Regions from separate parts of the Micromonospora sp. DT178 genome, predicted to be linked through region 3. Evidence: predicted binding sites of a transcription regulator. Region 3 holds the regulator's gene; each other region holds the start of a gene.
The links. Region 3 encodes HrcA, which represses chaperone genes, less so after heat shock. Its sites were predicted from a motif close to GGTTNGCACNCTCNNNNNGAGNGTGCNAACC; they were not measured.
Positions count from the first base shown of each region.

Region 1: groL (chaperonin GroEL) is a predicted target of HrcA. The motif match lies at 1,785-1,815, and genes of this name have one in related genera.
Region 2: groES (co-chaperone GroES) is a predicted target of HrcA. The motif match lies at 1,451-1,481, and genes of this name have one in related genera.

Region 1 is NZ_JBNCKV010000002.1:100,959-104,231, forward strand. Features, by position in the region: gene ACLQ22_RS04205 (GNAT family N-acetyltransferase) at 1-48, opposite strand, end outside; gene ACLQ22_RS04210 (cold-shock protein) at 260-463, shown strand; gene ACLQ22_RS04215 (hypothetical protein) at 649-1,737, shown strand; gene groL (chaperonin GroEL) at 2,012-3,273, shown strand, end outside.
Region 2 is NZ_JBNCKV010000002.1:449,336-452,608, forward strand. Features, by position in the region: gene ybaK (Cys-tRNA(Pro) deacylase) at 1-48, opposite strand, end outside; gene ACLQ22_RS05925 (THUMP-like domain-containing protein) at 124-1,365, opposite strand; gene groES (co-chaperone GroES) at 1,615-1,929, shown strand; gene groL (chaperonin GroEL) at 2,000-3,273, shown strand, end outside.
Region 3 is NZ_JBNCKV010000022.1:63,798-67,070, forward strand. Features, by position in the region: gene hemW (radical SAM family heme chaperone HemW) at 1-524, shown strand, start outside; gene ACLQ22_RS29090 (DUF4870 domain-containing protein) at 565-1,263, opposite strand; gene hrcA (heat-inducible transcriptional repressor HrcA) at 1,507-2,529, shown strand; gene dnaJ (molecular chaperone DnaJ) at 2,603-3,273, shown strand, end outside.

The DNA.
Region 1 (3,273 bases), on a different contig from region 3:
GATCTCCGCCCGCCGCGTCGGCCCCGAACCGCCGGGCGTGCTCGTCATGACGAATGCCTATCACAGCGATGACCGCCGATGGCGGTCGATCGAAGTATGTCCGATTTGTGGTCGTGCGCCGTCGTCACGCTTCGTGTAGCGTGCGATTTCGGTCACCGTTTCAGCGGCCCTCGTCGATCGCCGATCCGGTGGTCCTCCTGGTGCCGGCCCGCCCGGCCTCCGGGGTCGTGGAACGCCGCGCAGAGTGAGGAAGTGCACCGTGGCAGAGGGCACCGTGAAGTGGTTCAACTCCGAAAAGGGCTACGGCTTCATCGCCGTCGACGGCGGGCAGGACGTCTTCGTCCACTTCTCGGCGATCGAGATGGACGGCTACAAGGCGCTGGACGACGGCCAGCGGGTCGAGTTCGAGATCACCCAGGGCCAGAAGGGTCCCCAGGCCGAGCGCGTGCGCGTCATCGCCTGACGGGCGTCTCTCCCGCGCCCCCGCGCCGACCGACTTCCCGGCCACCGGTCGTGAGGCGCCGGCCGGGGGTGGTCCGGCGGGGCCGGGCAGCCGTCGGCCGGCCCGCCCCACGGGGGCGGGCCTCGGCCCGGTTGCGCCGGCAGGGGAGGATCGTGAGCCGTTCCAGCCATCGCTGAGGAGGGTTCATGTCCGACCAGCCGCCCCAGGCCGCGCCGCCCCCGGGAGATCCCGACCCCGCCGCGACGCCACCCGTCGGCCCGGGCGGCGCTGCGCCGGCGGGCCCGCAACAGCCGCAGGACTGGGTCTTCCCGCCCACCGGCGGGTATCCGGTCGGCTCCGGGCCGTACGGCGGGCAGCCGTGGTACCCGGGCGCCCCGGTCGCCTATCCCGGGCAGCCGGTCCACGGGTGGTACCCGCCGGGGCACGGCCTCGATCCGGCCGACCTGCTCGTCACCCCGCCCGGCGCCGGCGTCAACGGCTGGTTCGGCCGGTGCGTCGGCGCGGTGCGCCGGGGCTGGCGGCTGCTGCTGCCGATCCTGCTGCTCACCCAGGTGCTGCCGGCCCTGGTGGTGTCGGTGCTCTCGCTCGTCGTCGACCCGTCCGCGAAGTGGGAGGAGTCGATGGCCGACGATCCCGCCGCGCTGCCCGACACCTTCCTGGCCGACACGGGCATCCTGCTGTTCGTGGTGCTCGGCAGCGCCCTCGTCTTCGGTTTCGTGCAGAGCCTGGGCTGGGCGGCCGGCACCTGGGTGGTCACCCGGCAGGCGGCCGGTCAACCGGTGAGCGTGGGTGCGGCCCTCTCCTACGGGGCGCGCCGGGCGCTCGGCCTCTGGGGCTGGACCCTGCTGATGAGCGTGATCATCGGGCTCGGGGTCTGTTTCTGCGTGATCCCCGGGATCTACTTCGCCTTCGCGCTGAGCATGGCCGGCCCGGTCTACCTGTTCGAGCGGCAGCACCCGATCGGCCGTTCCTTCCGGATGTTCCACGACCGGCTCGGTCTGCTGCTCGGCCGGGTGGCGCTGGTGGCGGCGGCGGTCATCGTCGGCAGCGGGGCCGCCGGCATGGTGGAGGGCATCGGCACGCTGCCGTTCGGCACCACCCCGCTGGAGTCGCCGGGCACGGCGATCGGCGTGCTCGCGGTGACGCTGGTGGGCGCGGTGCTGGCCCTGCCCACCCACCTCGCCCAGCTGGTCGGCCTGGTCGTCACGTACGCCGAGCAGCGGGCCCACGAGGGGCCGGTGGACAGCGCGCGGCTGACCGGCGAACTCGGCTGACCGGGGCGATCGTGCTTGCACTCGGCAGGGGAGAGTGCTAAACAAGTCATTGGCACTCGCATACCGCGAGTGCCAACGGTCGGGGCGGTAGGGCCACGGTCGTAGCGGCGTCCAGACGCGGCTGCGGCACATGGCCGGTCGTCGCGGGCTATCCGGCCCGGCCGAGGAGACGTCGTCGTCGCCAGGTGGCGACGTCCCAAGGTGCGTACACCAGGCGGCCCATCCGGGACACACACTCCGGGTGGCCCGTGAGTGTCCAGGAGGACAACGCCGTATGGCCAAGATGATCGCGTTCGACGAAGAGGCGCGCCGCGGCCTCGAGCGGGGCATGAACCAGCTCGCCGACGCCGTGAAGGTGACGCTCGGCCCCAAGGGCCGCAACGTCGTGCTCGAGAAGAAGTGGGGTGCCCCCACCATCACCAACGATGGTGTGAGCATCGCCAAGGAGATCGAGCTCGAGGACCCCTACGAGAAGATCGGCGCCGAGCTGGTCAAGGAGGTCGCGAAGAAGACCGACGACGTCGCCGGTGACGGCACGACGACGGCGACCGTCCTGGCCCAGGCCCTGGTCCGCGAGGGCCTGCGCAACGTGGCCGCCGGTGCCAACCCGATCGCCCTGAAGCGGGGCATCGAGGCCGCCGTGGCCAGCGTCTCGGAGGAGCTGCTCAAGCTCGCCAAGGACGTCGAGACCAAGGAGCAGATCGCCTCCACCGCCTCCATCTCCGCCGGTGACACCAGCGTCGGCGAGATCATCGCCGAGGCGATGGACAAGGTGGGCAAGGAAGGCGTCATCACCGTCGAGGAGAGCAACACCTTCGGGCTGGAGCTGGAGCTCACCGAGGGTATGCGCTTCGACAAGGGCTACATCTCGGCCTACTTCATGACCGACCCGGAGCGCATGGAGGCCGTCTTCGACGACCCCTACCTCCTGATCGTCAACAGCAAGATCTCGTCGGTGAAGGACCTGCTCCCGATCCTGGAGAAGGTCATGCAGTCGGGCAAGCCGCTGCTGATCATCTCCGAGGACATCGAGGGCGAGGCCCTGGCGACCCTGGTCGTCAACAAGGTCCGGGGCACCTTCAAGTCGGTCGCCGTGAAGGCGCCGGGCTTCGGTGACCGCCGCAAGGCCATGCTGGCCGACATCGCCATCCTCACCGGTGGCCAGGTCATCAGCGAGGAGGTCGGCCTCAAGCTGGACGCCGTCGGCCTCGACATGCTGGGCCGCGCCCGCAAGGTCGTGGTGACCAAGGACGAGACCACCATCGTCGACGGTGCCGGCGACGCCGAGCAGATCCAGGGCCGGGTCAACCAGATCCGGGCCGAGATCGACCGGAGCGACTCCGACTACGACCGCGAGAAGCTGCAGGAGCGGCTGGCCAAGCTGGCTGGCGGCGTCGCGGTGATCAAGGTCGGCGCGGCCACCGAGGTCGAGCTGAAGGAGCGCAAGCACCGCATCGAGGACGCCGTCCGCAACGCGAAGGCCGCCGTCGAGGAGGGCATCGTCCCGGGTGGTGGCGTCGCGCTGGTGCAGGCCGG
Region 2 (3,273 bases), on a different contig from region 3:
CTTCCGCTTCGTCAGCAGCGCGGTCGCCGGAGTGCCCTGTCCCGCCATGACGGTCAAGCTAACCCGGCCCCGCGCGACCCGCGAGCCGAAAGCACGGAGGCGGCCGATGCCGGGCCCGGTGCGCTACCCGACCGGCCGGCAGAGCAGCACCGTCGGCGCCCCGGCGACCCGGGTCAGCACCAGGCTGGCCGCCTCGTCCCCGGCCAGCCGCAGGTCCCGGCGGAGCTTCTCCGGCTCCAGGGCGGACCCGCGCTTGAGGATCTCCACCCGCCCGACCCGACGCTCCCGCAGCAGCGCCCGCAGCCGCTTGAGCGAGAACGGCAGCACGTCGGTGACCTCCAGGCAGCGGGCGAACGGCGTCGGCGTCGGCGCGTCCGCGTAGAGGTAGGCGATGCTCGGGTCGGCCAGCGTCGCGCCCAGCGTCTCCGCCAGCTCGGCGACCAGGTGCGCGCGGACCACCGCCGGGTCGGGGTCGTACAGGAACCGGCGCGCCGGGCCGACGGTGGCCTCGGCGGCGCCGGAGCCGGTCAGCTGGCTGGAGCCGGCCGGCCGGTCGACGGGCCCCCCTCCCGCGCCGGAGGCGTCGACGGGGGGCCGTTGCCTGTCGCGCAGCAGGGTGGCGCGGCGGGGAACCCGCGCCAGCTCGCCGCACCACAGGGCCGCCTCGACCAGGTCGCCGTCGACGCTCACCCACTCCGCCTCGGCGCCCGCCGGGACCAGCGCGTGGTCGATGCCGGGCGCCACCTTCACGACGGTGTGCGGCACCCGCTCGGCCAGCCCGACCACGAAGTCCCAGGGCGGGGAGTAGGCGTTCGGGTCGAAGATCCGCCGCCCGGTGCCCGCCCTGCGCCGCGCCGGGTCGCAGAACACCCCGTCGACCCGGTCCACGTCGAACGCCGTGGCGTCGCCGCACTCCACCGTGAACAGCTCGGCCAGCCCGGCCGCCTCGGCGTTCGCGGCGGCCATCGCGGCGGTCAGCGGGTCGGCCTCCACGCCGTACACGCGGATGCCGGCACGGGCCGCGGCGAGCGCGTCCGCGCCGAGGCCGCAGCCGAGGTCGGCGAGCGTGCGCACCCCGGCGGCCCGCAGCCGCTCGGCCCGCCGGGCCGCGACGACGCCCCGGGTGGCCTGCTCCAGGCCGGCCCGGGTGAGGAACATCCCCGCCGCCGCCGGCCCGAACTTGCCGACCGCCCGGCGCCGCAGCTCGGCCTGGGTGAGGGCGGCCGACGCCAGGCCGGCCGGCAGCCCGGCCGAGCGGAGCGCGGCCGCCGCGGTCAGCGGGTCGCCGCCGGCCACCCGCGCGGCCGCGGCGAGCGCGGCCGACCCCTCGGGCGTACGCAGGGCGGCGAGTTGGTCGAGATCCACCCGGCCATTGTGGTCGGCGGACCCGACGCGCCGGCCGGCGGGTTGGCACTCTCCTTGACGGAGTGCTAGCCGAGGAATAACCTGCGATTAGCACTCTCACCCCGAGGGTGCCAGCTTCCGGGCCTCGTGGCCCGGGCGCTGAACGCCAGGCGGACCGGCACCCGCGACGACGGCCCCGCCCGGTGGCATGTGGCAGATTGACGCCGGTCGGCTCGCCGACCGGTAACGAAACCAGTACCCCAGGAGGGTATGCCCGTGACTACCGCGACCAAGGTTGCGATCAAGCCGCTCGAGGACCGGATCCTGGTCCAGGCGAACGAGGCTGAGACCACCACGGCGTCGGGCATCGTGATCCCCGACACCGCCAAGGAGAAGCCGCAGGAGGGCACCGTCCTCGCTGTCGGCCCGGGCCGGATCGACGACAAGGGCAACCGGATCCCGGTTGACGTCTCCGTCGGCGACACCGTCATCTACTCGAAGTACGGCGGCACCGAGGTCAAGTACGCCGGCGAGGAGTACCTGGTGCTCTCCGCCCGCGACGTCCTCGCGGTCATCGAGAAGTAAGCAACCGATCAGTGTCGTCGCCCCGGTCCGGCTCGCCGGGCCGGGGCGACGACGCTTCGAAGGGACATTCATGGCGAAGATCCTGAGCTTCTCGGACGACGCCCGGCACCTGCTCGAGCACGGTGTCAACGCCCTCGCGGACGCGGTCAAGGTCACCCTCGGCCCGCGCGGGCGCAACGTCGTCCTGGACAAGAAGTTCGGTGTGCCCACGATCACCAACGACGGCGTGACCATCGCCAAGGAGATCGAGCTCACCAACCCCTACGAGAACCTCGGTGCGCAGCTGGTCAAGGAGGTGGCGACCAAGACCAACGACGTCGCCGGCGACGGGACCACCACCGCCACCGTGCTGGCCCAGGCGATGGTCCGCGAGGGCCTGCGCAACGTCACGGCCGGCACCAACCCGGCCGGCCTCAAGCGGGGCATCGACGCGGCGGCCGCCAAGGTCTCCGAGGCGCTGCTCGGCCGCGCGGTCGAGGTCGCCGACAAGAAGTCGATCGCGCACGTCGCGACGATCTCCGCGCAGGACGCCACGATCGGCGAGCTGATCGCCGAGGCGATGGAGAGGGTCGGCCGCGACGGTGTCATCACCGTCGAGGAGGGCTCCGCCCTGCACACCGAGCTGGACGTGACCGAGGGTCTCCAGTTCGACAAGGGCTTCATCTCGCCGAACTTCGTCACCGACGTGGAGTCGCAGGAGTCGGTCCTGGAGGACCCGTACATCCTCATCACCACGCAGAAGATCTCGGCGATCGAGGAGCTGCTGCCGCTGCTGGAGAAGGTCCTCCAGAACAGCAAGCCGCTGCTGATCATCGCCGAGGACGTCGACGGCCAGGCGCTGTCGACGCTGGTGGTCAACTCGATCCGCAAGACCCTCAAGGTCTGCGCGGTCAAGGCCCCCGGCTTCGGTGACCGGCGCAAGGCGATGCTCCAGGACATGGCGATCCTCACCGGCGCCGAGCTGGTCGCGCCCGAGCTGGGCTACAAGCTCGACCAGGTGGGCCTGGAGGTGCTCGGCACCGCCCGGCGCGTCGTGGTCGACAAGGAGAACACCACGGTCGTCGACGGTGGAGGCAAGTCGAGCGAGGTCGCCGACCGGGTCGCGCAGATCCGCAAGGAGATCGAGGCCTCGGACTCCGACTGGGACCGGGAGAAGCTCGCCGAGCGGCTGGCCAAGCTGTCCGGCGGCATCGCGGTCATCAAGGTCGGCGCCGCGACCGAGGTCGAAATGAAGGAGCGCAAGCACCGCATCGAGGACGCGATCGCCGCGACCAAGGCCGCGGTCGAGGAGGGCACCGTCCCCGGCGGCGGCGCCGCCCTGGTGCAGATCCTGTCGGTGCTCGA
Region 3 (3,273 bases):
CCGCCCGGATGCGGCGCGGCGAGCTGCCGTACCCCTCCGACGACGTCGCCGCGGACCGCTACCTCGCGGCGGAGGCCGCCCTCGACGCGGCCGGTCTGTCCTGGTACGAGGTGTCGAACTGGGCCCGCGACGAGGCGGCCCGGTGCCGGCACAACCTGCTCTACTGGACCGGCGCCGACTGGTGGGGCCTCGGCCCGGGGGCGCACAGCCACGTCGGCGGCGTGCGCTGGTGGAACGTCAAGCACCCCACGACGTACGCGAAGCGGCTGGCCGCGGGCGACTCGCCCGGCCTGGCCCGCGAGGTGCTCACCGCCGACGAGGCGCACATGGAGGACGTCATGCTCCGGCTGCGCCTCGCCTCCGGGCTGCCCCTGGCGGCCCTCGACGACGCCGGTCGGGCCGGCGCCGCGCGGGCCCTCGCCGACGGGCTGCTGGTCGCCGACGAGCACGCGGCCGGTCGGGCCGTGCTGACGCTGCGGGGCCGGCTGCTCGCCGACGCGGTCGTCCGTGACCTGCTGCCCTGAACCGCGTGCCGGGGCCGGCCGGGGGAGCGGCCGACCCGGGTCACCTGGTGAAGCCGTAGGTCATCGGGTAGCGGTAGAGCACGCCCTCGTTGGCCTTGACCCCGCCGACGATGCCGAAGATCAGCGGCACCAGCCAGACGAGCATCGGGACGAAGAACAGCACCCCGCAGGTGATCAGCGTGACCACCCAGCTCAGCACCCCGACGATCATCCAGGTGAGCTGGAAGTTCAGCGCCGCGACGGCGTGCGCCCGGGCGGTCGGCGACTGCTGCCCCCGGGCCATCAGCGCGATGAGTGGCGCCAGCCAGCCGAGCAGGCCGCCGCCGACGATCACGCCGACCGCGCCGCCGAAGTGGGCGATCAGGGCCCAGTTCTTGTCGTCGTTGCTGGCGTAGCCACCCGTCGGCGGTCCGTAGCCGCCACCGGCCGGATAGCCGGCCCCCGGCGGGCCGTAGCCGCCGGGCGGAGGGAAGCCGCCGGGCGGGGGATAGCCGCCGGGCGGCGGATAGTCACCGGGCGGCGCGTAGTCACCGGCCGGCGGGTAGCCGCCCGACGGCGGCTGCTCGCCGGTGGGCGGCGGATAGCCACCGGGTGGAGGATGGCTGCCCGGGCCCGGCGCCCCGGACAGTGGTGCGGTGGGGTCGCCGGAGCCGGCGTGGCCGGGAACCCCCGACGGAGCGGTCGGATCCGGCGGGAAGCCGGGGTCCCCCGCTCCGGGAGGGCGAGGTGGTTCAGTCATGGAGGTCACGGTAGGGGCAGCCGGCAAGGCGGCACCAGCGTGACACCGGCCGGGACGCCCGGACGACCGGTCCCCGGGGCCGTCGGGCGGGCACGAGCGGTCGCCGATCGGACTGATCGCCCCAGGTCGATCATCGCGCCGGCGGCCCCGCCGACGTAGACTGGCACTCGCTACAGTCGAGTGCCAGCAGCCCGCCCCGGCCCCCCGCGTGCCGGGGCCGACGTGCGACAGGAGGTGGGGAGAATGGGTCTCGACGACCGCAAGCTCGCCGTACTGCGCGCGATCGTCGAGGACTACGTCGCCACGCAGGAGCCCGTCGGCAGCAAAGCGCTGGTCGAGCGGCACCAGCTGGGGGTCTCACCGGCGACCGTCCGCAACGACATGGCCGTGCTGGAGGAGGAGGGCTACATCCGCCAGCCGCACACCAGCGCCGGCCGGGTGCCCACCGACCGGGGCTACCGGCTCTTCGTGGACCGGCTGTCCCGGGTGAAGCCGCTCAGCCCGGCCGAGCGCCGGGCGATCGAGCGTTTCCTGGTCGGCGCCGTCGACCTCGACGACGTGGTGCACCGCACCGTCCGGCTGCTGGCGCAACTGACCCGGCAGGTCGCCGTGGTGCAGTACCCGAGCCTGGCCCGCTCCTCGGTGCGCCACCTGGAGCTGGTGCCGATCTCCACCACCCGGCTGATGCTGGTCATGATCGCCGACACCGGCCGGGTCGAGCAGCGGCTGGTCGAGCTGCCCGCGCCGATCCCCGCCGACGACGTCACGGACCTGCGCCGGCTGGTCAACGAGAAGCTGGTCGGCACCCGGCTGTCGGAGACCCCGCCGCTGGTGCAGGCGCTGGTCGAGGAGTCGCTGCCGCACCTGCGGCCGGCGATGACCACCCTCTCCACCGTGCTGCTGGAGACGCTGATCGAGCGGCACGAGGAGCGGATCGCGCTGGCCGGCACGGCCAACCTCACCCGCGGCGGCCTGCTCGACTTCCAGGGCTCCCTGCGTCCCATCCTGGAGGCGCTGGAGGAGGAGGTCGTCATGCTCAAGCTCATCGGCGAGGCGGAGCCGAGCACGACGCGGGTGCTGATCGGCGACGAGAACGAGATCGACAACCTGCGCGCCGCCTCGGTGGTCAGCACCGGCTACGGGCCGGGCGCGACCAGCGTCGGCGGCCTCGGCGTGCTGGGGCCGACCCGGATGGACTACCCCGGCACCATCGCCACGGTACGGGCCGTGGCACGCTACGTGGGCGAGCTGCTGGCCCAGAACTGACCAGTCAGGGCCGACGGCCGGCTCCGGCCGCCGACCGGCGCAACGCGAGACGAACATGAGGACACGGAACGCAGTGGCCAGGGACTACTACGGCATTCTCGGGGTGAGCCGGGAAGCCTCCGACGACGAGATCAAGCGCGCCTACCGCAAGTTGGCGCGGCAGTTCCACCCGGACGTGAATCCGGATCCGGAGGCACAGGAGAAGTTCAAGGACATCAACGCCGCGTACGAGGTCCTCTCGGACGACCGGAAACGGCAGATCGTCGACCTGGGTGGCGACCCGCTCGCCCCCGGCGGCGGGGGTGCGGGTGGCCCTGGCGGCCCCGGCGGCGCCGGGCCGTTCGTCGGCTTCCAGGACATCATGGACGCGTTCTTCGGCGGCGCGGCCGGCGGTTCGCGGGGTCCGCGACCGCGGACCCGGCCCGGCGCGGACGCGATCCTGCGGCTGGAGCTGGACCTGCACGAGACCGCGTTCGGCGTCGAGGCGCCGATCACCGTCGACACCGCCGTGCTCTGCACCACCTGCTCGGGCGCCGGCACGGCGGCCGGCACCCACCTGGCCACCTGTGAGGCGTGTGCCGGCCGGGGCGAGGTGCAGTCCGTGCAGCGCACCTTCCTCGGTCAGGTGGTCTCCGCCCGGCCGTGCACGGTCTGCCAGGGGTACGGCACCACCATCCCGCACCCGTGCCCGACCTGCGCCGGCGACGGCCGCGTCCGCACCCGGCGTTCGCTGACCGTCAAGAT